Regions from separate parts of the Vibrio sp. A2-1 genome, predicted to be linked through region 2. Evidence: predicted binding sites of a transcription regulator. Region 2 holds the regulator's gene; each other region holds the start of a gene.
The links. Region 2 encodes CRP, which controls carbon source genes, mostly activating them, when cyclic AMP is high. Its sites were predicted from a motif close to TGTGANNNNNNTCACA; they were not measured.

Region 1 (7,427 bases), on a different contig from region 2:
GAATGCAAAAACGCGGCTATGAGACAGAGTTTGCTGAGCAGATCTTTAAACAGATATGCGGCTTTGGCGAGTACGGTTTTCCTGAAAGCCACTCCGCTTCGTTTGCAGTATTAGCGTATTGCTCCGCTTGGTTAAAATGCTATTACCCAGAATGTTTCTACGCTTCTTTGCTCAATAGCCAACCCATGGGTTTCTATAGCCCATCGCAGTTGGTACAGGACGCACAACGACACAATGTGGCGATTCTTCCAGTATGTGTGAATGCCTCACAAGACAACCACATAGTCGTTGAACATCAGAATGGTTTAGCGATTCGCTTAGGGCTACGACAAATCAAAGGATTCAGCGAGCATGGAATTCAAAGTGTGCTCGCCAATCGCCCACAATCCGGTTATCGCCACCCTAGCCAGGTGAAACAGTTATCGATGAATAAAAAAGATATCGAACTACTGGCCTCCGCAAATGCGCTGAATAATGTCTCCGGAGATCGTTTTCAGACGCGTTGGGCAATGATGGACTCAGCCTCTGATCTACCTTTGTTTAACCAAGTCGATGACTATGCAGAAGATGATAATGGCGAGCTCTCATTGCATCAACCCAGTGAGATGCAAGATCTACTCGAAGATTTCACCAGTGTCGGGATTTCATTAAACAAACACCCAATCACTTTGCTCGAAGAAGCCAATCGATTAGGTCGATTCACACACATGAAGGACTTAATACAACAAAGACACAAATCCATGGTCACCGTTGTTGGATTAGTCACGGGTAAACAGTCACCCGGCACCGCAGCTGGTGTCACCTTTGTCACATTGGAAGATGACACAGGTAATATTAATGTTGTGGTCTGGGGAGCCACCGCCCGCGCGCAACAGCAAGCTTACCTCACAGCTAAGGCTTTAAAGGTACAAGGAGTCTTAGAGAAGGAAGGCGAAGTCGTGCATGTGATTGCGGGGAAACTTATCGATATAACTGATGAAATTGTTGGCTTGAACACCAAATCTCGAGATTTTCATTAGCGATGTATCAACTGTTTTTCTATCGTCCATTGACTAAAGAAACGAGAGACAGAGAAACGAAAAAGGGAAGCATCAGCTTCCCTTCAATTCAATTTGTTGAGTTATGACTCAACTTCAGCTTCCGTACGTCTTTTCTTAAATTCCCTATACAGTAATAAGCTCAAAGTCATTACGACTTTAGAAGTCAACCATATCATTAAGAGGAACTACCTTAGATTGTGTGTGAAAAGTTACGCTAGTAGTTGAGCATATTTCGTTAAGAAAAATATGCCACGTGAATATTAGCAAACGTTTTCCATAAGGTCACTCAAAATAACCGTACAGCAGTCTTAATTATAAAATCTGACGCATTCGCTCTTGAGTCACTTCAACCAGAAGGTCCGGTTGGAACTTAGAAATAAAGCGATTACACCCTACTTTCTCAACCATAGCTTCATTAAAACTTCCACTTAATGAAGTATTTAGCGTGATGAACAGGTCATGCATTCTTGGATCCGTACGCACTTCATGCGTCAGTTTATAGCCGTCCATTTCAGGCATTTCAGCATCGGTGATCATCAACAATATTTCTTGATTGATGTCTTTACCTTCATCACACCAGCCCTTAAGTAAGGTCAGTGCTTCTAAACCATCACAACATTCAATAATGTTCAAACCCAGTTGCGATAAGGTACCTTTAATCTGGTTACGCGCGGTTGAAGAGTCATCAACGATAAGTACATTACGTCCAACCATTTCATTGGCAAGTTGCTCATCTAAAACACCGTCAGAAATCGAAACATCATAATCAATGATTTCAGCGAGTACCTTTTCAACATCAATAATCTCAATGATTTTGTGCTGCTCTTCTTCTTGAATATGCGTGATAGCCGTCAGGTAATTGGCACGACCCGTTGTCTTTGGAGGCGGCTGAATTTCAGTCCACGTCGTATTCACGATATTACGCACTTGTCCAACCAAGAAACCTTGTACAGTTCGGTTGTATTCCGTGATGATCAAGTTATTTTCTTGAGTCTCATCTCGTGACGGTGGGAAGCCAATAGCGCTGCGCAAATCGATAACAGGCACCGATTCACCACGTAGAGACGCAACACCTGTAATATGATGGTGAGAGCCCGGCAAGCGAGTGAGTACTGGCACCTTTAGGACTTCTTTCACTTTAAATACGTTAATCGCAAATAGTTGACGACTGTTTAAGCTGAATAACAAGAGCTCCAGACGGTTTTCACCGACCAGTTTGGTTCTCTGATCAACCGAATTTAAAACGCCAGACATACAACACCTTAGTGACAAATAATAACTGTGGCTACAATAGCCTACTTCAATAGGTTAAAGCAAAGCGCCAATGCACAGAATGCTTAAACTAAGTACAACAAATGATGTTATACAAAGCTTAAGTACATGGAAAGGTTTCGAGTGAAGCTAAAAGACGAGTATAAGGAGTTAACCTTCAACAACTTTCATTAACAGTTGGCCATCATATAAGGCTTGTTTAACAAGCGCAGCACCAGGCATGGTTGCTTGTTTATAGAAACGAGATTCCACCAGCTCTAAATCTTGATGGTAAACCGATAAACTCTGCTCTTCGATACACTTTTGAATCGCAGGGTACAACACGCTTTTAGCCTGATTGATAACACCACCCACCAAGATTTTCTCAGGGTTGAAAAGGTTAATCACAATCGCTATCGCGGCACCTAAGTAACGACCTAACTGTTCAATAACTTCAACAGCCAATGGATCGCCATCAGCAGCGGCAGCACAGATCTGTTCGATAGTGACGTCTTCAAACACAGTTAATGATGATGCTTCACCATTAGCCAGTCGCTCTTTCACTTGATCACGGATCGCCTGAGAACTCGCGACTGTTTCTAAGCAGCCTCGGTTGCCACAATGACAAAGTTTGCCCTGCTTATCGATCTGGATATGCCCAAGTTCACCGATATTACCGTGGCGACCTTGCAGCACTCGGCCGTCGAGAATGATCCCAGCACCTACACCATGGTGAATAGAGATAAGAACAGAATTATCGTTGTCTTGTGAGTGACCAAACAGCTTCTCTGCTAATGCCCAAGCTCGGGTATCATTGGCAATAAAGACAGGCAGACCTGTTTCTTTGTAAATCTCAGGACCCAACGCTAAATTTTTAACGTTGTAGTGCGGCATCTGCAACACAATACCTTGCTCAGAATTCACAAGGCCCGGTAGCGTAACCGCAATGCTTGTTACCCTATCGAGTTGCTCAGCATAGGTTTGGAAAAATTCATCAATTTCATGTAGAAGACGCGCAAGCACATCATCTTGGTCACGTTCATGAATATCAATCTTGGTATCGATAAGCACGTCGCCGCCCAATTCATGGAGCGCGATCGTCAAGTATCCGCGACCAAGACGCATCGACAGAAACTGCCAACCTTCGTTATTGGTTTGCAGACCGACAGCAGGACGCCCACGAGTCGTGGCTTCTTGAACCGTCGTTTCGTGAATAAGGTGAGCTTCAATGAGTTCACGGGTAATTTTAGTAATACTCGCCGGAGCCAACTCACTTTGCTTGGACAGATCGATACGAGAAATAGGACCTTTAAGGTCAATTAGTTTATATACACGACCAGCATTGACCTGTTTGATATGATCAATATGGCCCGGTTGAGCCATGTACATTTTACGCTCCAGAAATCATCAACGAGTTAATTTTTTTACTTTGCGAAGTAATTGTGAAGTCACTTGGTATATCGCCGTGACCAGTATCACGTATATACATGAATCTTTGTGTATCGAGTCAAATAGTTCGAGGAAAATTAACACCAAAATCGATAAATTGAGACTTAATTTTCAGAATAAAACATCGTTATTGAGCCCTGAATTCAATAATTAGAGACAAATAATGAAATATCTCCCTAGCTCCCAATAAATAATCAATTAATGCATATACTTAATTCAGTCTTTTAAAAGATTACTTGGCCTCACTCTAGGAGTATTCATGACAGCCGAATTAAGAAAAACGAAAATCGTCACAACGCTAGGCCCTTCTACTGATAAAGGTAACGTGCTTGAAGAGATCATCAAAGCCGGTGCCAATGTCGTCCGTATGAACTTCTCTCACGGTACCAGCGACGACCATATACAACGCGCAGAAAACGTCAGAGCAATTGCAAAAAGACTTGGCACTCAAATCGCTATTCTCGGTGACTTACAAGGCCCCAAGATTCGAGTATCGACATTCAAAGATGGCAAAATCCAACTTGCTGTGGGTGACAAATTCACTCTCGACAGTAGCCTAGGTTTAGGTGTAGGCAACCAACAAGCAGTCGGTCTTGATTATAAAGAATTACCTAACGACGTTTCAGCTAACGACATCCTGTTACTCGACGATGGTCGTGTTCAGCTGAAAGTGACCGAAGTGGAAGGCTGTCGCGTTCATACAGAAGTCATCATTGGCGGCCCACTGTCAAATAACAAAGGCATCAATAAAAAAGGCGGTGGTCTTTCCGCAGAAGCGCTGACAGAAAAAGATAAGCGCGACATCGTCACCGCAGCCCAAATCAAAGTGGATTACCTCGCAGTGTCTTTCCCACGCAACGGCGCAGACATGCACTACGCTCGTCAGCTTGCACGAGAAGCGGGATTAGAAGCTCACCTTGTAGCAAAAGTAGAGCGAGCAGAGACGGTAGCCACTGTTGAGAACATGGATGACATCATAATGGCCTCAGATGTGGTCATGGTAGCTCGTGGTGACCTCGGAGTAGAGATTGGCGACCCTGAGTTGGTCGGAGTACAAAAACAGCTTATACGCCGTGCTAGAGCGCTTAACAGAACCGTAATCACCGCAACTCAGATGATGGAATCAATGATCTCAGCACCAATGCCAACCCGTGCCGAAGTGATGGACGTTGCCAACGCCGTACTGGACGGCACCGATGCAGTGATGCTTTCAGGTGAAACCGCCGCCGGTGATTACCCGGTTGAAACAGTCAAATCAATGGCCGAAGTCTGTATTGGCGCAGAGAAAATGGCAGGAATTAATAACCAATCTAATTACCGTATTGACCGTACTTTTGTTACCGCCGAAGAAACTGTCTCAATGGCAACCATCTACTCTGCAAACCATATGGAAGGCATTAAGGGCGTAGTCACTCTCACCGAGTCAGGCCGTACTGCATTGATGATGTCTCGTCTAAGTGCTGATATGCCTATCTATGCGCTGTCTCGTAACGAAGGAACGCTTAATCGCTGTACCTTGTACCGCGGTGTAACGCCTATCTACTTCGAGACTGAAGCCGAAGATAGCTTTGACATTGCCCTATCTACGCTCACTTGCCTAAAAGAGAAAGAGCATCTTAAGTTTGGCGATCTCGTGATCGTCACTCAAGGCGACATTATGGATGTGGCAGGATCAACCAACTGTATGAGAATCTTGCCTGTCACTTAATGTTTGAACGTAAAGCGAAACGATTAGCATAATTTCAAAGACAAAAAAGGGTTATCGAACCAAGTTCAATAACCCTTTTTTATTCCAGAATATTCTTTACTAATAACATGAACAATTAACGTCGTGACTAATCAACCTCAAGCATTACTTATCAGCAGCAATGGTTGCCAACTGTGGCATGTATGAACTGCGGGCATTTTCCGTAGAGGTATAAGTCTCTACAAATCGGTAACCCGCTTCTAAACCCATGTCGTAATCGTGCAGTAAATCGTCTTTATTACTCATTAATGAACTTGATTTCAGCGGCTTACTTGGGGCAATTTGCACGACAAACGCATCGTCTGGTGGGGAATTCAAAAAATCCTGAGTCAATGAGTAAGTTTGATAATGTACCATTAGCATATCAGCCAAACCGGAATCAAACTTATCACCAATTAAATGACTTAATCTATAGATGTCATCCGCCCCAAATAGCCATCGACCACCATTAAGTAAATCCAAATGTGATCTGTCGCGCTTCTGTTCTTTTGAACTGAGGATTTGTTGTTGAAAGAACGAGCTCCAATCGGTTTTCCACTGTTCCACTTTTTGCTGCCAATGACCTTGAACACTGTCAAAAGATTCCCGGAACCATTCCAGCTCTTCAGCTGATATTGGTTTGGGTGTTTTTAATCCCGTACTGTTAACTTGAACTCGAACCTCTTCCTCTAAAGGTGGCTCAGTTCTGATCACTACAATGGAACGGGCTTGTCTACGCCACGCTTCTTGAACCGGGATACAAGCGGATACACCACCATCAACATAAGCGTTATCGCCAATGAATATTTCATCGCTATACAAACGTGGAATGGCGCAAGTGGCAATCATCACCTTGTACCAGTCTTCACCAAGCAAAGGGAAATAATGATCTCGAAGATCTTTCGAAGCGGTGACCGCTGCAAAAAAATGTCTATCACCCAGCGTTTGCCTACCGAGGTCAAGATCAAGCTTATATGGGTACGCCATGATTTGTTCTAACGCCCATTCTAATCCTAGGTTCTTTCTGTGTCGTATATAAGAAAAGAGATTAAAGAACTCTGGTGAAGTCGTGAGGTCGAGAACGAAAGAGCGGCCAAGGCCTTTATCGCGGCACAGATAAGCGCATAAGTTGAGAGCGCCCGCTGAGGTGCCAAAAAATTCATCGAAGGGGTCAAAATTAGAAAGAAGAAAGGCATCCAGCACTCCAGAAGTAAAAATACTTCTCTGTCCGCCACCTTGAGCGACCAGTGCTGTTTTCCCAGCAATAAACTTAGCGTAGTAATCCAAGTCTATTGCTGCATCAATATTGGTTATAATCCCACTATTCATGATTCCCTGAGTATAAAAACTCAGCCTCGCAATAGATGGTATTAGCTACCAATCGCAATAAAACCAAATGAAAGAATGATGGTATAGATGATCACTGTTATTTGTAGAGCATTTTTCAGATTATGGTCCATAGACACCTCTGGCTTATTATTAATTTGTCGAGTCTCTATATAAGTTCTATCAGGTGTGTGAAGTATCTTCAAGAATCGTCGAAATTAGTCGCACAATATTGATGTAACCATCACAATTAGTAAGTGTATGGATAAGGATATACTCATGAATAACAAAGCAAATATGATGGCACTGATTGCACTTTTCTCCGTTTCGAGCGTGTATGCTTCGCCGGAGATCATCATTACCCCGATGGTGGGTTATACCGGAGGCGGTAGTGTCGAAGACCAGGATGGTAAAACGTATGATATGAAAGGTTCGGAAAACTATACCTTTGCGATTGAAACGCCACTTGAAAAAGGACGCATCGGATTTTTCTATTCTAATCAAAGCTCTGAATTAGAAACGCTCAACCTAAGCTCTTCCATCCAATACCTTCACTTTCAAAGCAGCATCTACTACCCTGCTTCCTCTGTGTTGTCTGGCTATCTAGGGCTCGGTCTTGGGGCTTCTTACGTTGA
Region 2 (7,427 bases):
GCAGGCCAACGTTGTACATGTGCACGTCGCTTGTATGTACCTGTTGGCGAGAAGGGCGATCAACTGCTTGATAAGCTTGTTGCGGCTACCTTGAAAATTCGTGTTGATCAGCCATTCGCTGAACCTGCACCCTTCATGGGACCACAAATCTCTGAAACGGCCGCTAAGTTCATTCTGAACGCACAAGCTAATCTGCAATCACTAGGTGGTGTAAGCCTAGTCGAAGCAAAAGCGGGCGAAGCGGCGTTTGTTTCTCCGGGTATAATCGATGCAACCAACATTGCTGAGTTGCCAGATGAAGAGTACTTCGGCCCATTGTTGCAAGTGGTTCGTTACCAATCGTTAGAGCAAGCCGTTGAATTGGCTAATGACACGCGCTTTGGTTTGTCTGCCGGTTTAGTATCAACAGACGATTCAGAGTGGGAATACTTCGTTGACCATATCCGTGCGGGTATTGTTAACCGTAACCGCCAGCTAACAGGCGCAAGTGGTGATGCACCATTTGGTGGCCCGGGTGCTTCAGGCAACCTACGCCCAAGTGCTTACTACGCGGCGGACTACTGTGCTTACCCAATGGCGTCAATGGAAGGTGGTGAAACTCAACTGCCAGCTACGTTTAGCCCAGGTATTGAGCTGTAGTTTTAGCGCTTAAGCTATAAATTCATGAGTCAAAAGTTTATAAATCATAAACTTATGAGCTCTAGGCTCATGAATAACAGATTCATTGGTTAATTGTGTAATGAGGAAGCGGTGTTATCGCTTCCTTTTTCCATCACGTCCGACACCTAGATTGGGCGGTAGATAATAATAGAACAAGTATGTCACAGGCTGATGGCTGCTGACTTTGTGTCCAGCCTCTCCCTCTCTAATCCAAATTACTAGCTTGCTAGAACCTCTGACAAGGAGTCACCATGACGCCCGATCTACTCTTTAAATCACTATGGGACGATTACATTCACAGGCTTTGCCCATCGGCTGAGAAAGTTCATCATCTGTTGAAAGAAGACGAAGCCCTGATTAATGATCATATTGCACTGCGTACTTTCAATGTTGCACCTCTGGGCATTGAAACACTGGCCAAGCCTTTCCTTGAATTAGGCTACAAGGCGTGTGGCGACTATTTGTTTGAGAGCAAGAAGTTAGTGGCTAAGCACTACGAGCACCCAGACCCAAACCAACCGAAAGTGTTCATTAGTGAGTTGAAGGTAGAAGAGTGTTCAAGTGACTTACAACAGATCGTTGCTAAGTTGGTTGAGCAAGTGGACGCAAGCAAGCTTCAAGGTCATGAGTTCTTGTTTGGTGGTCGCCTTTGGGATCTGAGCTTCGCGGATTTCCAAGTTCTAGCAAAAGAGAGTGAATACGCGTCTTGGTTAGCGGCTCATGGTTACGGTGCAAACCACTTTACGGTAAGTGTGAACCAGCTTAATGAGTTCGATGAAGTACAGACAGTGAATGACTATTTGAGTGATTCAGGTTTCACTATCAATGCATCTGGCGGTCAGGTTAAAGGCTCTCCAGAGGTCTTATTAGAGCAATCATCTACAATGGCAGACAAAGTCCCAGTTTCATTTGTTGAAGGCAGCGAGGTGATTCCTGGTGGCTTCTACGAGTTCGCTAAGCGTTATGCGATGGCGAATGGTGAGCTTTATACAGGATTTGTTGCAGCATCGGCTGACAAGATCTTTGAGAGCACCAACGGTTAAAGAAAGATACGAGCACGGGCTTTACCCTAAAGATGCGGGTACGCTTCGCTTTGAGAGTGTTTGCGCTTGGACGCGGGAGGTGCTCCATTCGCATCTGCTCTCTAGATCTTTATAAAACAAAAAAGCCACCAAATTTGCATTTGGTGGCTTTTAAATTTTTGGCTCAGTTAATCGAGATTAACGAGTGCCGTATACCACGATAGTTTTACCGTGTGCAGAAATTAGGTTCTGCTCTTCTAGCATCTTCAAGATACGACCTACTGTCTCACGAGAACAACCAACAATCTGGCCAATCTCTTGACGAGTGATCTTGATTTGCATGCCGTCAGGGTGAGTCATTGCATCTGGCTGTTTCGCTAGGTTAAGTAGCGTTTGAGCGATACGACCTGTTACGTCAAGGAACGCTAAGTCACCAACCTTTTGGCTAGTTACTTGTAGACGGTTTGCCATTTGCGCTGAAAGGCGCATTAGGATATCTGGGTTCACTTGGATAAGTTGACGGAATTTCTTGAAAGAAATTTCAGCTACTTCACAAGGAGATTTTGCACGAACCCATGCAGTACGCTCTTGGTCTTCTTCGAAGAGGCCAAGTTCACCAATGAAGTCACCTTGGTTTAGGTAAGAAAGAATCATTTCCTTACCTTCTTCGTCTTTGATAAGAACTGCCACAGAACCTTTAACGATGTAGTACAAGGTTTCTGCCTTTTCACCAGCATGAATCAAAGTACTTTTTGAAGGGTACTTATGAATATGACAGTGTGAAAGGAACCACTCTAATGTTGGATCGGTTTGGGGTTTACCTAGAACCATAATATCTTACTTCCTCTGCAGGGTATGCTTGCCGCTTTCCGTATTTTAGCTAAGCCTGGATTGACTTGTAGGATAAGAGCACTCGTTGAGCGCTGCAAGCTATCTTGTGTTTCGTTTAAGAATAGTATCCTTTTTCAGGTACTATTTCTTGATTTTAATCGTGACCAAGCTACGATTTTTTACGCAAAATTGTGCACATGATCACGGTATGAAAAGTAATCAACCAGAATGGTGTCTTGTTAACCTATTTTTCCGGTTTCGATGAGCTGTTGTAGGATGGGCCTTACAATGAGCTCCATAGCAAAACTCATCTTACCGCCTGGCACCACAAGCGTGTTGTGGCGTGACATAAATGAGCCATCTATCATAGCTAGAAGGTAGGGGAAATCGACGTTTTTGATGCCACGCAAACGTATAACAACGAAGCTTTCGTCTAAACTTGGAATCCCTTTAGCGTTCAGTGGATTCGATGTATCTACGGTTGGAACACGCTGAAAGTTGATGTGAGTACGCGAAAATTGTGGGGTGATGTAATTAAGGTAATCATCCATTGAGCGAACAATAGAATCCATTACTGCTTCGCGTGAGTGGCCACGATCGCGTGTGTCACGAACGAATTTTTGGATCCACTCAAGGTTGACGATTGGCACCATGCCGATCAGCAAGTCGACGTGTTGTGAGACATTGATGTCGCCATCTACCACGCCACCATGAAGACCTTCGTAGAACATCACATCGGAATTTTCTGGGATCTCTTGCCATGGCGTAAAGGTGCCCGGCATTTGATTGTAAGGCACGGCTTCATCGAAGGTATGTAGGTAACTACGGACTTTACCCGTGCCTTCATTACCGTATTGACGGAAGAACTCTTCTAATGCGCCAAAATCGTTGGCTTGTGGACCAAAGTAGCTGATGTGCTTACCTTGCTCGCGAGCCTTACGGATCTCGACATCCATCTCTGGTCGAGTGAAGCGATGGAAACTATCCCCTTCAACCCAAGCGGCCTTCACGTCCATCATATTGAACATTTTTCGGAAGGCTTCTGAGGTAGTGGTGGTGCCGGCTCCTGATGAACCCGTCACCGCAATAATTGGATGTTTAGCGGACATGACAACCCTTGTCTTTTGAGTAACTTACTTGTTAGCAATCGTTTACCACTATAACACGGCTCCTTTATGAGCGCAGCCTAGAAGCGTTTTGTGACTTGAATATCAACGGTTTCATGCAGCTCAGAAAACACGATGCTGACTTCCTTTGAGGCTAATTGATGTTTCACTTGATCAATCTTGTTTTGCAGTGAAACCTCTACGTCACCGTAGTCTGTGCCTTCACGCAGCACGAATTCTTTAATGAGGTTTTCCAGCGTTTCTGGCGCAATGTCTTGCCATGGGATGATCATAAATACTTCTCTCTTTTATGTTCATAAATAGGTTTATTGATGTGTTGATTACTGCGTCTAGTGACGTCTACCACTCAGTCCTTAAAAAGGCTCGGCCATTATGCCGAATCTTGAATACTTTCATAGTAGGCGGGTAATGCTTCTTCTAACCAAAACCTTGGTTTGAGCGTGCTACCGGTAATGAACCCCACATGGCCGCCTTTTTGAAACAGGCGATAGTCGATGTTGTCAGGCAACACGAACTTTGGAATTACGTCGTCTGTCATAAACGGATCGTCTTTGGCATGGATGATCTGAGTCGGTAGTTTAATCTTATTAAGTTTAGGAAGCGCTGAGCACTGAGCATAGTAGTCCTGAGCATTCTTGAACCCGTGCAGAGGCGCAGTAATCCGTTCATCAAACTCATACAGCTTGTCTATCTTCTTAATGGTTTCGGCGGTGATACCGAGCTTTTCTTGCAGCAGCTTAATCTTTTTCAAGGCATTCGATTTGAGAGAGTTGAGCAGGTACTTTTTATAGAGCTTAGAGAAACCTCGCTCAATACGACTAGAGCAACAAGCCAGATCAAAAGGTGCAGAGACAATCGTCGCCGCCGACAGCAATGGGTCGTCCGCGTACTCTGCCAAATAGTTCGCCAGCATGTTACCGCCCAAAGAGATACCAACCGCTACCTTAGGGTTATTGGGAAACTGGGCGTGTAGATGTCTTAGGAAAAAGCGTGCATCTTCGACTTCACCTGAATGGTAAGCGCGAGCTAAGCGATTGGGCTTTCCGCTGCAGCCTCTAAAGTGCATCATCACTGATAGCCAGCCATCTTTAGCAAAGGCATTCATCAGTCCGTTGGCATAAGGGCTTTCAAAGCTTCCCTCTAAGCCATGGAATAGAACGAATATCGGCTTGTTACTTCGAGCCTCATTACTTGGGGTGTCACCCTCTGGCGATTCGCTCCAAGCAAGATCGAGAAAGTCACCGTCGGGTGTTTCTAAGGTTTGCCATTGAGGGTCAAACAACGCCTGCTTTCTAATAAATCGTGGCACTAAGGTTTGTAAGTGCGGATTAGATAAACCAGCGGCTGCGGTAAATATTGTCATAAAAACAGTCCATGCTTCTTTTATGGGCTTTGATAAAGTGTTGAGCTTTTAGCGAAACGCCCACGTTTTTATTTGAGCTTGGTTGATTCTCGGTATAAGCGCAAGGGTTTCACTGATACGGGCTACAAAAACAAGGTGTAGGTAACTAGTTGAATATTGTCGAGATTGAGATTCAAACATATTACCAGTCATGCGCGCCACTCCCGTGTGAAAACGAAGAGCGATACTACCAAGGTAAGCTTGGATCTTGATTGAAGATAAGAGAAAGGAAACGCGTTAGGGTTGAGGTGCTGGTTCAGAAAAAGCGTCGTAGAGGTTTTCAGCCCCTAATAAGCGACAGTATTGAAAAGCGAGTGGTGATTGCTGGTTAGCCGTAAGCTGAAGAGAATTAATGCAGTCGACGAGATCAGATTGCTGTTGCTTCTCTAACTGCAGTTCAAATTGGAGCGCTTCACGGTAGAGGGAATCGACGACTTGAGGTTTGAGATGCTTACGCAGCTCTCGATAGCTATGAAGCAGGGTTTCAGAGCGGCTTAAGCACTGTTGTACCTTGTGCCACTCTTCTTCGGCAAAAGACAATTGCTGCTCATCAAGCCATTTGAGAAGCAGCAGTAGATTGACGTTGCCGTGGAATTGGTTTTGCAAAGCTAGGCACGCATCCTTTACACCGCGCACACTGTAATACTGAAGGCTAAATTGCCATAGTCGTTCCAGTGTTAGTGATATTGGGGCGTGCTCTGGGCTCATAAGCTATCCATATCCTGTTCCATCTGCTCAAGCTCTTCTTGAGTGGACATCCAATCCATTTCAACTTCTTCTAGCTGTGACTTACTGCTCGCTTGGAGAGCGAGTACTTTATTCAGTTTAGCCTTATTTTCAGCTTCATACAGTGAAGTGTCGGATAATTCTTGCTCAGCTTCTTCGAGAGATAGCGTTAACTTATCCATCTGCTTTTCAAATTGAGTCAGCTTTTTACGAAGTGGTGCCGTCAGTTTACGGAACTCTGCTTCTTTACGTTTCTGCTCTTTTTTCGCTGCGGCACTGTTGGCGCCGTCTTTTGCTGGTGCCAATGCTTGTGCTTCTTTGCGCTCAACTTTCTGCTGTTCGGTTAGCCACTTGTAGTAATCGCTTAGGTCACCATCAAACGGTGCCACCTGGCGGTCGTGCACAAGGTATAAATCATCAGTAGTCGCACGAAGTAGGTAACGGTCGTGCGATACGATAACCATCGCGCCTTCAAACGTCTGTAGGGCGAAGGTCAACGCCTGACGCATGTCGAGATCCAAGTGGTTGGTTGGTTCATCGAGTAGCAACAGGTTCGGCTTTTGCCATACCAGTAGCGCTAATACCAAACGCGCTTTTTCGCCACCCGAAAATGGCGCCACTTTATCGAGTGCTTTTTCACCTTGGAAGCCAAAGCTGCCTAGATAATCACGCAGTTGTTGTTCTGTGTGTTTAGGCGCAATCTGCATCATGTGTTGCAGTGGCGTTTCTTCTGGATGCAGCGTCTCTAATTGATGCTGAGCGAAGTAACCCATCTTAACGCCTTGCGAATAGCTCAGCTCACCACCTTGCTGTTTCAGTTCGCCTGAAAGCAGCTTGATTAGTGTCGACTTACCCGCACCGTTTCGACCAAGCAGACCGATACGGCTGCCGGGAACAAGGTTAAGGCGAATCTTTTCTAGAATCAGGTTGTCGTCGTAACCTGCCGATACTTCATCCATCATCATGATTGGATTTGGTAGCGCGTCCGGCTCTCTAAATTCAAAACTGAATGGGTTATCAAACTGAGCGGGCAGCACTTGTTCCATTTTCTCTAGTGCTTTAATACGGCTTTGCGCTTGGCGAGCCTTTGATGCTTTGTAGCGAAAACGGTCAATGTAGCTCTGCATGTGAGACATTTGTTTCTGCTGCTTTTGGAACATTGCCTGCTGCAGGATTAACTTTTGTGCTCGTTGGGTTTCAAACGATGAGTAGTTACCGGTGTATTCATTGAGCTGCTGGTTTTCAACATGCACGATGCGGTTGACGATAGGATCTAAGAAGTCTCTATCGTGCGAGATAAGAACCAGTGTGCCTGGGTAGTTTTGTAACCAACGCTCTAGCCACATTACTGCGTCTAAATCCAAGTGGTTGGTAGGCTCATCGAGTAGCAGTAAGTCACTGCGACATAGAAGGGCTTGCGCTAAGTTCAAACGCATACGCCAACCACCCGAGAACTGGGTTAGGTTCCATGTCATTTGCTCTTGGCGAAAGCCTAGGCCATCCAATAACTCGGCAGCACGTGCTTTGATGCTGTAACCACCAATGGTTTCAATCTTGCCGTGGATCTCTGCGACTAATGTGCCGTTGTCGGCTTGTTCCGCTTTCTCTAGTTGATCTTCAAGGCCACGGTATTCACGGTCGCCATCAATCACGTATTCA
Region 3 (7,427 bases), on a different contig from region 2:
ATCGATGGCTCTCTTTATCAAGGCTTAGAGGCCCTTAAACAAGGCTTAAAAATGAATCACAAAGGTGCAGGGAAGCCTGCGCTGATATCAATATGAGTCGAACTAACTTGGAATCAGTTAGTCATATTGAATTGGGTATAAAACATAATAACTAGGAAGGCATGATGGTTGCGGTACGAAGCGCACATTTAAACCCAAGCGAACAGTTTGAGCTAGATAATTGGATTGCGTCACTGAATCAAGACGCAAAAACCTCGAATAAACTGACCAAAGTTTATCGTCACTGTGAAGAGCTATTAAAAGATCATGAGCAAGGCGAACTCTTGCTTTGGCGTGGGCGCGAGATGATTGAAATCTTGGTCACCTTGTCTATGGATCGCGCAACTTTAGTGGCAGCGCAACTTTTCCCTGTCGTATCAAGCGGTGTTTTTGAGCGTGAAGCGTTTGAAGAAAGTTACGGAAAGGAAACCGTAAAGCTGATTGATGGCGTGGAAGAAATGGCGGCTTTGGGCCAGCTAAACGTCACCCTTGAAGGCAGTGCTGCCTCGGGTCAAGTCGATAATGTTCGACGAATGCTGCTTGCAATGGTGGATGACTTCCGCTGCGTAGTCATCAAACTAGCAGAGCGAATTTGTAATCTCATAGAAGTGAAAAAGGCCCCTGATGCTGTGCGCCGTGCGGCAGCAAAAGAGTGTGCCAACATTTATGCACCTCTAGCAAACCGTTTAGGTATTGGTCAGCTAAAGTGGGAAATTGAAGATTACGCTTTCCGCTACCAACAACCCGATATCTATAAGCAGATTGCTAAACAACTGTCTGAGCGCCGTATCGTGCGCGAACAATACATCACTGACTTTGTTGACGATTTAACGTCAGAAATGAATCGCTCAAGCATCAATGCTGAAGTTAGCGGTCGACCAAAACACATCTACAGTATTTGGCGTAAAATGCAGAAAAAAGGCTTAGAGTTTGATGAGCTTTTTGACGTGCGTGCGGTGCGTATTATCGCAGACCAACTGCAAGACTGTTATGCCGGTTTAGGTGTGGTTCACACCAAATATAAACACCTCCCAAGTGAATTTGATGACTATGTGGCGAACCCTAAACCCAATGGTTATCAATCGATTCATACCGTAGTTCTTGGCCCTGAAGGCAAGACCATTGAAATTCAGATCCGTACCAAGCAGATGCATGAAGACTCTGAATTAGGCGTTGCAGCGCACTGGAAGTACAAAGAAGGTGCTTCAAGCGGCGTACGCAGTGGCTACGATGAGAAAATCACCTGGCTTCGTAAGCTTATCGACTGGCAAGAAGAGATGTCGGATTCTGGTGAAATGCTGGATGAAGTGCGTAGCCAAGTCTTTGATGACCGTGTTTATGCCTTTACACCTCGTGGTGATGTGGTCGATTTACCAATGGGTGCAACACCGTTGGATTTTGCTTACCACATCCACTCGATGGTTGGACACCGTTGTATCGGTGCCAAAGTAGCAGGTCGAATCGTCCCGTTTACTCATAAGCTAGCGATGGGCGATCAAGTTGAGATCATCACTCAAAAAGAACCGAATCCATCACGTGATTGGTTAAACCCGACCACAGGCTTTGTTCACTCAAGTCGAGCTCGTGCAAAAATTAACGCCTGGTTCCGCGCTCAGAGTCGTGAGAAAAACCTTGAAGCCGGACGAGATATTCTTGAAGTCGAATTAGGCAGAGTCGGAGCGACGCTGAAAGATGCCGAGCAATACGCGCTGAAACGATTCAACGTCAATACTCCAGATGAACTATATGCGGGTATTGGTAGCGGCGATATGCGTATCAACCAAGTCGTTAATCACATCAATGCTTTGGTCAACAAGCCGACAGCGGAAGAAGAAGATAAAAAAGCGCTCGAAAAGTTGCTTGAGTCTGACAATAAGCCCGCTCATCAGAGTCGTCCGAAAAAGGATGCCGTCGTCGTTGAAGGTGTCGATAACCTAATGACCCACTTGGCTCGTTGTTGCCAGCCAATCCCAGGCGATGTGATCAAAGGTTACATAACTCAAGGTCGCGGTATTTCAGTGCACCGTAGCGATTGCGAACAGTTAAGTGAACTTAACCTACATGCACCCGAACGTATCATCGATACTGTGTGGGGCGATGGTTTTGTCGGCTCGTATATCTTAACGCTGCGTGTAGAGGCCCTAGAGCGCACAGGCTTGTTGAAAGATATAACGTCACTGTTTTTGAACGAAAAAGTCAGTGTGACGACAATGAAGAGCCGTATTGACTATAAACGTCAACTGTCGGTGATGGATTTTGATTTGGAAGTGACCAATATTGAGATTCTGAGTCGAGTGACCAGTCGAGTAGAGCAGATCAAAGATGTCATGAGCGTAAAACGCCTAGGCTAAAATTCTCGTCATACTTGAAGCTGATGGCGTTGTTGCCTGCGCGCACTCGCTCAATCACATAGACAAGCTATGCTCAGGAGTCTCGCTTGCTTGTCGCCTAGCCACAGTTTCAATTATTTAGAGAATTAGACAGTATCAACAAAGGTGAGTGGTTTTGGCTGCTCACCTTTTTTAGTTTTAGAAGACGTTATAAATTTATAAATCAAAGACAGTGAATAGGAAGAAAACGATGAATCACCCGATTGAACAACTTGAACAGATTATGGCTAAGCTGCGCGATCCTGAAGGTGGCTGTCCTTGGGATTTGAAACAAAATTTTGAAACAATTGTGCCGCATACTATCGAAGAGACGTATGAGGTGGTGGACGCGATTCACAACAAAGACTGGCCGAATCTACAAGAAGAGTTGGGCGACCTGTTGTTTCAGGTGATTTTCTACAGTCAGTTAGCAAAAGAGCAGGGCTTGTTTGAGTTCTCTGATGTGGTCGACGGTATCAATGAGAAGCTAACGCGCCGCCATCCGCATGTGTTCTCTGATACTGAGTTTGCCAGTGATGAAGAAATTAATGCCAACTGGGAAGCTGAAAAAGCCAAAGAAAAAGCACAGGCAGGCAAAACTCAAGAAAGTATTCTAGACTCAATACCAAACTCTCTACCTGCACTTTCGCGTGCTACAAAGATTCAAAAGCAAGTCGCGAAATTTGGCTTTGATTGGGACTCTATCGGCCCGGTTGCAGATAAGGTTTTAGAGGAAGTTGATGAGGTGCTAGAAGAAGCACTTCAAGTAACGCCAAACGAAGATTTAGTTGAAGAAGAACTGGGTGATTTGTTGTTTGCTACCGTCAATTTAGTGCGACATTTGGGTAAAAATCCAGAAACGGCTCTCAATAAAGCCAATCTGAAATTTTCACGCCGCTTTAAAGGTGTGGAACAAAAAGTTCGTCAGCAAGATAAAATTTTGACCGACTTTTCTCTACAACAGCTTGATTCCATGTGGGATGAAGTCAAAGTGGCGGAGAAAAGATCATCAAAGCTTTTATCATGAATTGATTTGAAGCAAAAAATAAAAAATTGCAGTGTGATAGATTTCACGTTGTGGCGATAAGGGGCTTCTGGTATATTTTCATCCCGTCCAGAAGTAATCCATTTCCCTCATTCAACCAATTTCAGGTTAAACATGACGACAAATTACATTTTTGTTACTGGCGGGGTTGTATCCTCTCTAGGTAAAGGTATTGCAGCAGCATCTCTTGCGGCTATTTTAGAAGCTCGTGGTCTTAAAGTGACTATGATGAAGCTTGACCCTTACATCAACGTTGATCCAGGCACTATGAGCCCGACTCAGCACGGTGAAGTGTTCGTTACGGAAGATGGCGCTGAAACTGACCTTGACCTTGGTCACTATGAGCGATTCATTCGCACCAAGATGACTAAGCGTAACAACTTCACAGCAGGTCGTGTTTATGCTGACGTTCTACGTAATGAACGTCGTGGTGACTACCTAGGTGCAACAATCCAGGTTATCCCTCACATTACTAACTCTATCAAAGAACGCGTAATCTCTGGTGCTAAAGGCCACGATATCGCGCTTGTTGAAGTTGGTGGTACTGTAGGTGATATCGAATCTCTACCATTCATGGAAGCGATTCGTCAGCTAGCAGTAGAATTAGGCCGTGAACGCGCAATGTTCATGCACTTAACTCTCGTTCCTTATTTAGGTGCAGCGGGTGAGCTTAAAACTAAGCCAACGCAACACTCTGTAAAAGAGCTACTGTCTATCGGTATCCAACCTGACATTCTAGTTTGTCGTTCAGATCGTGTTATCCCAGCAAACGAACGTAAGAAAATTGCTCTTTTCTGTAATGTACAAGAAAAAGCCGTTATCTCTATGAAAGACGTAGATTCAATCTACAAGATCCCACAGTTAATCCGTGCACAGGGTACTGATGATCTTGTATGTAAGCGTTTTGGTATCGATGCTCCAGAAGCTGATCTGTCTGAATGGGAACAAGTAATTTACGAAGAAGCTAACCCAACGGGTGAAGTAACGATTGGTATGGTTGGTAAGTACATTGAACTGCCAGATGCATACAAATCAGTAAATGAAGCGCTGAAGCACGCAGGCTTGAAAAACCGCCTAAGTGTCACAATTAAATATGTAGATTCACAAGATGTTGAGTCTAAAGGCACAGAAATTCTACAAGGCCTAGATGCAATCCTAGTTCCTGGTGGCTTTGGCGATCGTGGTGTTGAAGGTAAGATCCTTGCTGCACAATACGCTCGTGAAAACAAAGTACCTTACTTAGGTATCTGTCTAGGTATGCAAGTTGCTCTTATTGAGTACGCTCGTAACGTTGCGAAAATGGAAGGGGCACACTCTTCTGAATTCTGCAAAGAAACTAAATACCCTGTTGTTGGCCTAATCACTGAGTGGATTGACGGCGAAGGTAAAGTTGAAGAGCGTACTGAAAAATCTGACCTAGGCGGCACAATGCGTCTTGGTTCACAGCTTTGTCACCTAGCGAAAGGGACGAAAGCTTACGAATTATACGGTAGCGCGACGATCCATGAACGTCACCGTCACCGTTACGAAGTGAACAACAATCTTCGTCCACAAATCGAAAAAGCGGGCCTAAAAGTATCGGGTCTATCTGCGGACAAGAAACTGGTTGAAGTTATTGAGAACCCGAACCACCCATGGTTCGTTGCTGCTCAGTTCCACCCAGAGTTCACTTCAACACCTCGCGATGGTCACCCATTGTTTGCAGGTTTCGTTAAAGCGGCTGGCGAATTCCAGCGCGGCGAATTAGAAAAGTAAAAAGGAATCCAGGTAGCTGCGTAAGTTGTGCTGCTACCTTTAAATTTGACATTTATATATTCAACGAGAAGGAAACATTCAATGTCTAAGATCGTTAAAGTTCTAGGTCGTGAAATCATCGATTCACGTGGTAACCCAACTGTAGAAGCTGAAGTACACCTAGAAGGCGGTTTCGTAGGTATGGCTGCTGCTCCATCTGGCGCATCTACTGGTTCTCGCGAAGCTCTTGAGCTACGTGACGGCGACAAATCACGTTTCCTAGGTAAAGGTGTTCTTAAAGCAATTGAAGCTGTAAACGGCCCAATCGCTGACGCTCTAGTTGGTAAAGACGCTAAAGCACAAGCTGACGTTGACCAAGTTATGATCGACCTAGACGGAACAGAGAACAAATCTCAGTTCGGTGCTAACGCTATCCTTGCTGTTTCTCTAGCGAACGCTAAAGCTGCTGCTGCTGCGAAAGGCATGCCTCTATACGAGCACATTGCTGAGCTAAACGGTACTGCTGGTCAGTTCTCTATGCCTCTACCAATGATGAACATCATCAACGGTGGCGAGCACGCTGATAACAACGTTGACATCCAAGAGTTCATGATCCAACCAGTTGGCGCTAAAACTCTTAAAGAAGGTCTGCGTATCGGCGCTGAAGTATTCCACAACCTAGCTAAAGTTCTTAAGTCTAAAGGCTACAGCACTGCAGTTGGTGATGAAGGTGGTTTCGCTCCTAACCTTAAATCTAACGCTGAAGCTCTAGAAGTTATCGCAGAAGCTGTTGCAGCTGCTGGTTACGAACTAGGTAAAGACGTTACTCTTGCTATGGACTGTGCAGCATCTGAGTTCTTCGACAAAGAAGCTGGCATCTACAACATGAAGGGCGAAGGTAAAACTTTTACTTCTGAAGAGTTCAACCACTACCTAGCTGAACTAGCTAACAACTTCCCAATCGTTTCTATCGAAGACGGTCTTGACGAGTCAGATTGGGATGGCTTCAAGCACCAAACTGAACTTCTAGGCGACAAGCTTCAAATCGTTGGTGACGATCTGTTCGTTACAAACACTAAGATTCTTGCTGAAGGTATCGAGAAAGGCGTAGCTAACTCTATCCTTATCAAGTTCAACCAAATCGGTTCTCTAACAGAGACTCTAGCTGCTATCAAGATGGCTAAAGACGCTGGCTACACTGCAGTAATCTCTCACCGTTCTGGCGAAACTGAAGATGCAACTATCGCTGATCTAGCGGTAGGTACAGCTGCAGGTCAAATCAAAACTGGTTCTATGAGCCGTTCTGACCGTGTTGCTAAGTACAACCAACTTATCCGTATCGAAGAAGCTCTAGGTTCTAAAGCACCTTTCAACGGTCTTAAAGAAGTTAAAGGTCAATAATTCACTCTGAATTATTAGCTTAAAGCTTTTGAAAACGCTCTACTTCGGTAGGGCGTTTTTTTTTGCCTAAAATACGTCATTCCCTAGACTGACGAAGAAAGGAGTAGGGAACTTCATTGTTACCACTCACTATTCTGTCCAATAATTCCCCGACTTATTGATTCCCTGACACCACATATCTCGCACCAATAAGCGCATTATGGTATATATGTGCCTTATTCTAGTTCCTTCTTTTTCAACCGGCGAAAGGTGTTATGCGAATTTTTGCTTTAGTACTGCTCATAGTGTTTGGCTGGCTACAACACACACTGTGGCTCGGTAAAAATGGTATTTCTGATTACTACGGTGTGAACAACGAAATCCAAGTTCAGCAGCAAGTAAATGAAAAGCTTCATCTTCGCAATGCTGAGATGTTTGCGGAAATCGACGATCTACGCCAAGGCTTAGACGCGATAGAAGAGCGCGCACGTCATGAGCTGGGAATGGTGAAAGAAGGCGAAACGTTTTATCGTATTATTGGTGAGGAATCTCATTAATGTCGAACCAACTTCAAAGCGTTATTGCAGTGGTCCCCGCTGCGGGCGTCGGCAGCCGAATGAAGGCAGACCGTCCCAAGCAATATCTTCAAATTCACGGTAAAACGATTTTAGAGCACACCGTTGAGAAACTGTTGTCGCACCCTCAAGTGTCTAAAATTGTGGTAGCGGTCAGTGATGATGATCCTTACTACCCTGAATTACCGCTTAACCTTAATCCACTGGTGATCAGAGTTTCCGGCGGAACGGAAAGAGCCGATTCAGTGCTTTCTGCTCTGGACTATATTGCCCAACAGCAACTCA
Region 4 (7,427 bases), on a different contig from region 2:
GTCGCATGATTTTCAATATGCAACCACTTGTAGCACGGATTTTTCGTGATACGTTAGTTCTATCACGAAACTCATTAAACCTTACAATAGTTGTGTATATAATCATTAGCTATGCATTAGTATTAGCAGCCTAAATATATAAAAACTATAAAAATGCTAGGCTTAAATAATGATTCAACATTGCCAAGAGGTAACCGTAGACCTAAGAAAGGCTCTATTTGGTATTGCTAAGGCGCTTGATAACGTCGGTTTTGAAAGCAAAAACCATGGGCAGAGGGTAGGTTATATCGCGTATCGATGTGCTCTGAGCGTCGGGTGGGAAGAAGAGCAGGCCCAACTTGCGTTCTCATTAGGGTTAATTCACGACTGTGGCGTATCGCAAATTGATGAGCAGCTCAGCTTAACTTCTGGGTTTGTGCCCGACTCGAGCTATCACCATTGTCAGAAGGGCTACCAAATCTTAAAAGAGTGCCCAGTTCTTTCTATATTCGCTAAGCCGGTTCTTTATCATCATACCCCGTGGGCTGAGTTAAAGACGATTCATATCAGCGAGTTAGAAAAAGAATTGGCCGCGATCGTGATGCTTGCCGACAGAGTCGATTATCTATACGGCATAACCTCTTCTGATCGTTATGGAAATTTAACACCAGATGGAAAAGCGAGCATTATTGAACGTTTGACTGAACAAGCGGACGAGATGTTCGAAACCAACCTTGTGCAACATATGTGCGAGCTGGTCGATCTGGATGATTTTTGGTTCTCGATGGAAATCCCTTACATCGAGAACATGAGGGATAACTTTGAGCCTGTGCCATTCTTCTCTCAGCAAATGTCGCTGGACGAGACGGTGGCCTTTGCCGAGTTTATCGCCAATGTTGTTGATACAAAAAGTTCGTTTACTTTTAAGCATTCGTTGAAAGTCGGGCAGCTTTCTGAATATCTCGCCAAGCAGTTGGGTTATTCATACACAACTCAGCGTAAACTCTATTTAGCAGGGCTAGTTCATGATATCGGCAAACTGCAAACACCTAATGACATTCTTCATAAGCCGGATTTGCTGACCGAAGAGGAGTATTGCTGTATTAAACGCCACGCAACGGACACTCGATTCGCACTGCAAGAGCTGTTTAGTTCTCCTCAGGTATGCCAATGGGCATCCAATCATCATGAAAGGTTAGATGGATCAGGTTACCCAATTGGTAAAACGGCGGAAGAGCTGGATCAACCGAGTCGGATCGTCGCTGTGGTAGATGTATTCCAAGCATTATCTCAATCACGTCCTTATCGTGCTGGTATGACGTTAGAACAGACGATGGCTATTTTGAGAGACTATGTTGAAAACTATAAGTTAGATAGAGAAGTGTTTGAATGTCTTGAAAAACACGCACAGTACTGTTTCGAGTTATCAACTGATAAAAGAATGTACGCGTTTTAACGCTAGTGAATGCTGATTGGTTGTGAGGCGTTGGCGTGATGCACTTGTTAGTCATGCGTTTCAATTCATGCTAAAAGATAATTGACTAAGCACCAGAAACAGAAAAGCGATAGCCGAGACTATCGCTTTTTTAATGGGGGCATATCAGGATCTTTAGATCGAGATTAGTAGCGTTTTAAGATCTCGATGATCTCTAGCTCTGTTTCCGCTGCGATAATGGCATCAATGTCATCATCATTTTGGAACAACTCTGATAGCGCCATAATAGTATGGATATGGCTGTCTGAGTCCATCGCTGCCAGAGTAATTGAAAGGTAAACGTCACCGTTGTCTTCCGACTCTAAATCAACACCCTTTTTGAATACCGTCACTTGCAGAGATGCTTCGTTCACACCATCTTCAGGACGAGCATGAGGCATCGCTATCTTTGGTGCTAGAACATAGTACGCGCCAATGTCCTTGTGTTTTTGTTTGATAGCTTCAACATAGCTAGCTTCAATTTTGTTGCTTGCTAGCAGTGTTGAACAGGTTAAATCAATCGCAGCATCAACTGTTAGGTTCTCTTCAGAGTTGATGATAACGCCTTGTTTACCGATTAAATCAAATAGGCTCATGAAACAATCCATCCTAAAATCAGACCAACAACACCGAAGTCGAAGTCAGCAAATGTTGTTGCTTCAAGACCAAGGCCACCCAGTACTGGAAGCAGCAGCATCGGTAGGAAAGAGATACATAGACCTTGCGTGAATGAACCTAGGATTGCGCCACGTAAACCGCCAGTTGCGTTACCGTAAACGCCTGCCGCACCACCTACGAAGAAGTGTGGAACCACGCCCGCTACAATGATTGTCCAACCAAGTGCACCTTGTACTGCCATTGCTAGTAGACCTGCTGCGAAAGAACAAAGGAAGCCGATAAGTACCGCGTTTGGTGCTACAGGGAATACCATTGGGCAGTCTAGAGCAGGTTTTGCGCCTGGTACTAGCTTGTCTGAAATACCTTTAAATGCAGGTACAATTTCAGCAATCAACATCTTCACACCTTGCAGTACGATGTAGACACCACCAGCAAAGATAAGAGATTGCATGAAGGTGAATACGACCCAGTTTTGACCGCTAGAAACCGTTTCTACAAACTCGCCGCCAGCAATAATAGATGCAAGCATGAAGAAGATAGCCATTGTTGTTGCAACAGCAACCGGCGTATCACGTAGGAACATTAAGCTTTTTGGAACTTGGATATCTTCTGTTGTTTTCGATGTGTCACCGAATTTGCTGCCAATGAAGCCCGATACGATGTAAGAAAGGGTAGAGAAGTGACCGATAGCAAGTTGGTCTGTACCCATTACTTTTTCAGTGTACTTCTGGCCCAGTGCAGGCATCACAACCATCAGTGTGCCGACAAGAATTGCACCAATAGCCACTAAAACGGTTCCTTCGATACCAGCTGAAGACAGAATAACTGCCACTAGCATCGACATAAACATGGTGTGGTGACCCGTTAAGAAAATATATTTTAAAGGAGTAATGCGAGCCAATAAAATATTCACAACGAATGCGAAGAACATAATTAGAGCCATTTCATAACCGAATGCTTCTTGTGCTAATGCAACAATTGCTTCGTTATTTGGAATAACACCACTTACGCCGAATGCTTCAGTAAATACAACTGAGAAGTTATTTAGTGCGCCAACAAGAGCGCCAGCACCAAAACCTAAAATTAGGAAACCCATTACGGTTTTAATTGTGCCTTTTAGAATGGTAGAAATATCAGCTTTTTGTGCAACAAGGCCAATAAAAGCAATTAAACCTACCATGATTGCTGGCTCTTTTAATAAGCCGAGCATGAATTCGAAAAAGTTTTGCATAATTTGACCTTACATGAAAGTTTTTAGTTGTTCTTCGATTGATGCTTTGTCAAAAATATTTTTAAGGCTGATGATGTTCTCTTTTCCACCGTCTTTCAGTTGGTTAGCAACGTCTGTTGCCGCGACCCAAATATCCGCATTACTTGATGCTGCAGAAGATAGATCTTCGTGATCAATCTCTGCTTCGAAACCGATTTTTTTAGCCACTTCTTTCACTGCCATTTCCATCATTAGTGAAGTACCAAGGCCGTTACCGCAAACTACAAGAATCTTTTTCATAATATTTGTCTCAATTGGATTTTAGGGGTTGAGAAACTGCGTTCTCTTATTGTGTGAGAGCATAATAATGGAAATATTCAGATTTCAATAAGATCTCCATCACAAAGCTAAAATGAGATTGTGATGTAGATCTCGTTAATTCGCGTTAAAGATCCAGAGTGAGACTTTGATCAAATTTAACTTTTCACTCGAATATGCAACGTATCTTATTGAGAAAGGCAGGAGTAAATGTATTTATTTTTCGGAAGGCAAATATTTAGAGGATCTGTGAAATAAAATAGATAACTAATCGTATCGACCGTAATCGGTAAGCATTTTCTTAAGCATACTATTGACGTCTTTGGTCTTTTTATTTCTTTTTGTTAATTGACTAAGAGAGGTTGGCTTTGGAGCCTCAGTTTTATCATTCTCAACATCTTCGACCTTATCTTTCATTTTTTGTACAGCGGGCAATAACATTCGAATTTCTTCGTTATTAGTATTGGTTAGTACCACAATATTTTCAGATTCAACTTGGGTAATGGTCAATATTCCATGTTTAACGGATTCAACCTTTTCACCAATCATAATTGATTCAGGTGCGACAGAGCGATCGGTTAACTGACCTGTACGTAATTTCGCCGCACTGATAGCGCGGATATTGCCGGTGTTTTCAAACGCGACAATAACAGTATAGGTATTATAATATTCAACTACTGTCACATAGCCATGTCTATTTGTTTTGAATTTAGCTCCATTGTTCATGTCATGCGGAGCTTCCATTTTCTTCAAGTGTGTCCTCTCTTAGTCTCGATGGCTGTTATATCTAATCAGCTCTATTAGTATTTTATAGATAATTATTTGGTGAGATCATACAAAGTATATACGCATCTAAACTTAAGATGAATCTTGAAGTATCGGGAAATGAGGCAGAGCACAGAAAAGTAGTAAGAATCACACAGAATTAACCGAGTGATTACGCTCGTACGTTTAAAGGCTTAACATTACAAATTCAACTTCATACAGGTTGTTTACAGTTTTTATGCACACAAAAGGCGATAAACACAGCGTTTTGTTTAATCCTTGACCGCGCGATCGTTTGCGTTAAAAAATGTGATGAAAGTCTCACTTAACTGTTTATACTTCTTTTCCGGTTTTAAGCCGGTGCTTAGCCAATACAAGCCGTCACATGGATATGTGAATGACCCCACGGACCGGACCAGCTACGTTCCACTGCTTGTATAAGGTGATTTTTACATGAACAACTCGTTGTTACAGTCGCTAACGTTGTTAGCTCCTTCATCGCGTAGCGTTTTGCTTGCGGTTCTTTGTCCTATTCCTTTGATGTCATTCGTTTGGCTCATGTTCACTCTTTAAGGATTACTAGGACACATTATGAATATTCTATTTGGTCTTGTCGGTGTTATTGCACTGATTGCTTGCGCATGTCTGCTATCTGAGAGTCGCTCTTCTATTAACTGGAAAACGGTCTCTCGTGCACTATTACTTCAAATCGGCTTCGCTGCTTTGGTGTTGTATTTCCCTTGGGGACAACTGGCGTTAACAAGCCTAAGCAATGGCGTTTCGAGCTTGCTTGGTTTTGCAGACGTTGGTATCGCTTTCCTATTTGGTGATCTGGCTACTGAAGGTTTCATTTTCGCGATTCGCGTACTTCCAATCATTATCTTCTTCAGTGCTTTGATCTCTGCGCTCTATTACTTAGGCGTTATGCAGAAAGTGATTCAAGTTCTTGGTGGAGCCGTGCAAAAACTGCTGGGTACCAGTAAAGCTGAATCTCTAGTTGCAACAGGTAATATCTTCCTTTCTCAGGGTGAGTCTCCTCTTCTTATTCGTCCCTTTTTAAAGTCTATGACTCGTTCTGAACTGTTTGCTGTAATGGCGGGCGGCATGGCGTCAGTAGCCGGCAGTGTACTGGGTGGCTATGCAGGATTAGGTGTTGAACTTAAATACCTTATTGCAGCAAGCTTCATGGCGGCTCCGGGCAGCCTATTGATGGCGAAGATCATTGTTCCTGAGCGTAGTACTCCGAGTGACTACGACCACATTGAGCTAGATAAAGCTGACCAAAGCAACGTGATCGATGCATTGGCAAGTGGCGCAATGAACGGTATGAAGGTGGCGGTCGCTGTCGGCACTATGTTGGTTGCATTCGTGAGTGTGATTGCAATGGTCAACACGGGTTTAGAAAGTCTAGGCGAAATGTTCGGTTTTGCGGGCATTACCCTGCAAGCCATCTTCGGTTACCTATTCTCGCCTCTTGCATGGTTAATTGGTATCCCGAGTGATGAAGTATTAGTGGCAGGTTCTTACATCGGTCAGAAGATCGTAATGAACGAGTTCGTTGCTTTCATCGACTTCGTTGAGAACAAAGCGCTGCTATCTGAACATAGCCAAGTCATTGTGACTTTTGCATTGTGTGGTTTTGCCAACATTGGTTCTATCGCGATTCAATTAGGTTCGATTGGTGTTATGGCACCAGAGCGTCGTGCAGAAGTGGCAAACTTAGGTTTGAAAGCGGTAGCGGCTGGTACGTTAGCAAACCTAATGAGTGCATGTTTAGCGGGTATCTTCATCCTGCTTTAAGCTAGATTAAGTTAAAGTAGTTAGATTCAATAAAAGCGCTTAAATTTAGTAAAAGCGGGTATCTTACTTACGGAGTTTACGTAAGAAGGGTATCCGCTTTTTTGTGCCTGCTGGTTAGGTTGATTCAGATTCAAACCACCACTTTCATTACTCTGTCGTGTATAAGGCTCACTCGGAAGAGTAATAGAGCAAGCTCCTTTTATCCGATATACTTGAATATCATCAGGTTGCGATTAATAGCATTCGACTTCGATTAAGAACATTCGACTTCGATTGAGAATATTCGGTTTCGACTAAGCACATCCGCTTTCGACTAAGAATAATGGCAACCAAGTCCAATAAATCAAAGGTCTCCCCATGAACATGCGCGTTCTCATCGGTCTTATCACTGCCTTTATCGGCTTGTTTGCGATGGTTTATCTTATTGCTGGTGGTACTCAGTTTCCTATCTCTCAGTGGCCACAAGAGGCTTATCTCGGTTTGGTGTTTAGCGTCGTGTGGGGCACTGGTGTAGCGGCATCGGTGGCGTACTTCTTCTCGGCATTGGTGTTTGTGACTATTGCAGTGGTTTGCTATGCGATTGGTTATAAGATCGGTGGGCTCTTTTCTAGCAAGTCAGAAGCATAAAACAGAAGTTTAAACGTACACTTTTTGCATTTTCTTTTAGGGTTAACGTTCGCCTTAACCCTCCCTTAACCTCCAGCTCGCTATCTTGCCTCCATTCTTACAGGAGACAAGAAGATGAAATTGAATCTTCCTTTAAAACATTCCCTTATTTCACTTGCTCTAATCGGGTTGATCGGTTGCACGACAACCAGTCAGGCTGACTATGTTTCGTTAGCAGAGCAAAGCACTAGCAAGACACAGCAAAGCTTGCTTTCAGAGCTGATCCAACAAACCTCTGAAGAACAGGCTTTGAACCAGCATGCTTCTAATGAACAAGAGTTAGATACAGAGAATCTACAACTCACCGATTTAGTGAATGCGCCGGAGCTCGATCTCTATATCGAGCGCGCTCTGCAGAACAGTCCAAGCCTTCAACAAAGTATCACAGCACTCAAAATTGCCTATGCACAGCAAGGTGTGACGTCTGGCGACCGCTTACCAACCGTCGATGCGAGTTTTTCTGGTCAAGCTGACGAAGGCACTAAAGGCTCAAGCACCACTGAAACCTACACCACGGATGTCACGGTCGGTTGGGAGTTGGACTTATGGCAGAAATTAGCAGACACAAACAACGCCGCGTTAAAAGATATTGCGACG

Region 1: the regulator CRP is predicted to act here: its motif matches at 3,756-3,771, upstream of L3V33_RS08940 (ROK family protein).
Region 3: the regulator CRP is predicted to act here: its motif matches at 3,468-3,483, upstream of L3V33_RS19615 (CTP synthase).
Region 4: the regulator CRP is predicted to act here: its motif matches at 4,673-4,688, upstream of L3V33_RS04410 (NupC/NupG family nucleoside CNT transporter).

The regions. Positions count from the first base shown of each region.
Region 1 is NZ_JAKKCO010000002.1:289,898-297,324, forward strand. Features, by position in the region: gene L3V33_RS08930 (error-prone DNA polymerase) at 1-1,019, shown strand, start outside; gene L3V33_RS08935 (chemotaxis protein CheV) at 1,353-2,294, opposite strand; gene L3V33_RS08940 (ROK family protein) at 2,463-3,680, opposite strand; gene pyk (pyruvate kinase) at 4,000-5,448, shown strand; gene L3V33_RS08950 (DUF6363 domain-containing protein) at 5,593-6,795, opposite strand; gene L3V33_RS08955 (YnhF family membrane protein) at 6,837-6,926, opposite strand; gene L3V33_RS08960 (porin family protein) at 7,072-7,427, shown strand, end outside.
Region 2 is NZ_JAKKCO010000007.1:134,785-142,211, forward strand. Features, by position in the region: gene astD (succinylglutamate-semialdehyde dehydrogenase) at 1-639, shown strand, start outside; gene L3V33_RS18970 (DUF1338 domain-containing protein) at 912-1,703, shown strand; gene crp (cAMP-activated global transcriptional regulator CRP) at 1,881-2,513, opposite strand; gene L3V33_RS18980 (phosphoribulokinase) at 2,753-3,622, opposite strand; gene L3V33_RS18985 (YheU family protein) at 3,700-3,912, opposite strand; gene L3V33_RS18990 (hydrolase) at 4,011-5,003, opposite strand; gene L3V33_RS18995 (TIGR02444 family protein) at 5,280-5,750, opposite strand; gene L3V33_RS19000 (ABC transporter ATP-binding protein) at 5,747-7,427, opposite strand, start outside.
Region 3 is NZ_JAKKCO010000008.1:62,158-69,584, forward strand. Features, by position in the region: gene rlmD (23S rRNA (uracil(1939)-C(5))-methyltransferase RlmD) at 1-28, shown strand, start outside; gene relA (GTP diphosphokinase) at 165-2,390, shown strand; gene mazG (nucleoside triphosphate pyrophosphohydrolase) at 2,620-3,435, shown strand; gene L3V33_RS19615 (CTP synthase) at 3,568-5,208, shown strand; gene eno (phosphopyruvate hydratase) at 5,290-6,588, shown strand; gene ftsB (cell division protein FtsB) at 6,843-7,124, shown strand; gene ispD (2-C-methyl-D-erythritol 4-phosphate cytidylyltransferase) at 7,124-7,427, shown strand, end outside.
Region 4 is NZ_JAKKCO010000001.1:1,044,679-1,052,105, reverse strand. Features, by position in the region: gene L3V33_RS04435 (HD-GYP domain-containing protein) at 170-1,435, shown strand; gene L3V33_RS04430 (PTS sugar transporter subunit IIA) at 1,600-2,049, opposite strand; gene L3V33_RS04425 (PTS ascorbate transporter subunit IIC) at 2,046-3,302, opposite strand; gene L3V33_RS04420 (PTS sugar transporter subunit IIB) at 3,312-3,581, opposite strand; gene L3V33_RS04415 (hypothetical protein) at 3,867-4,343, opposite strand; gene L3V33_RS04410 (NupC/NupG family nucleoside CNT transporter) at 4,956-6,164, shown strand; gene L3V33_RS04405 (hypothetical protein) at 6,522-6,791, shown strand; gene L3V33_RS04400 (TolC family protein) at 6,906-7,427, shown strand, end outside.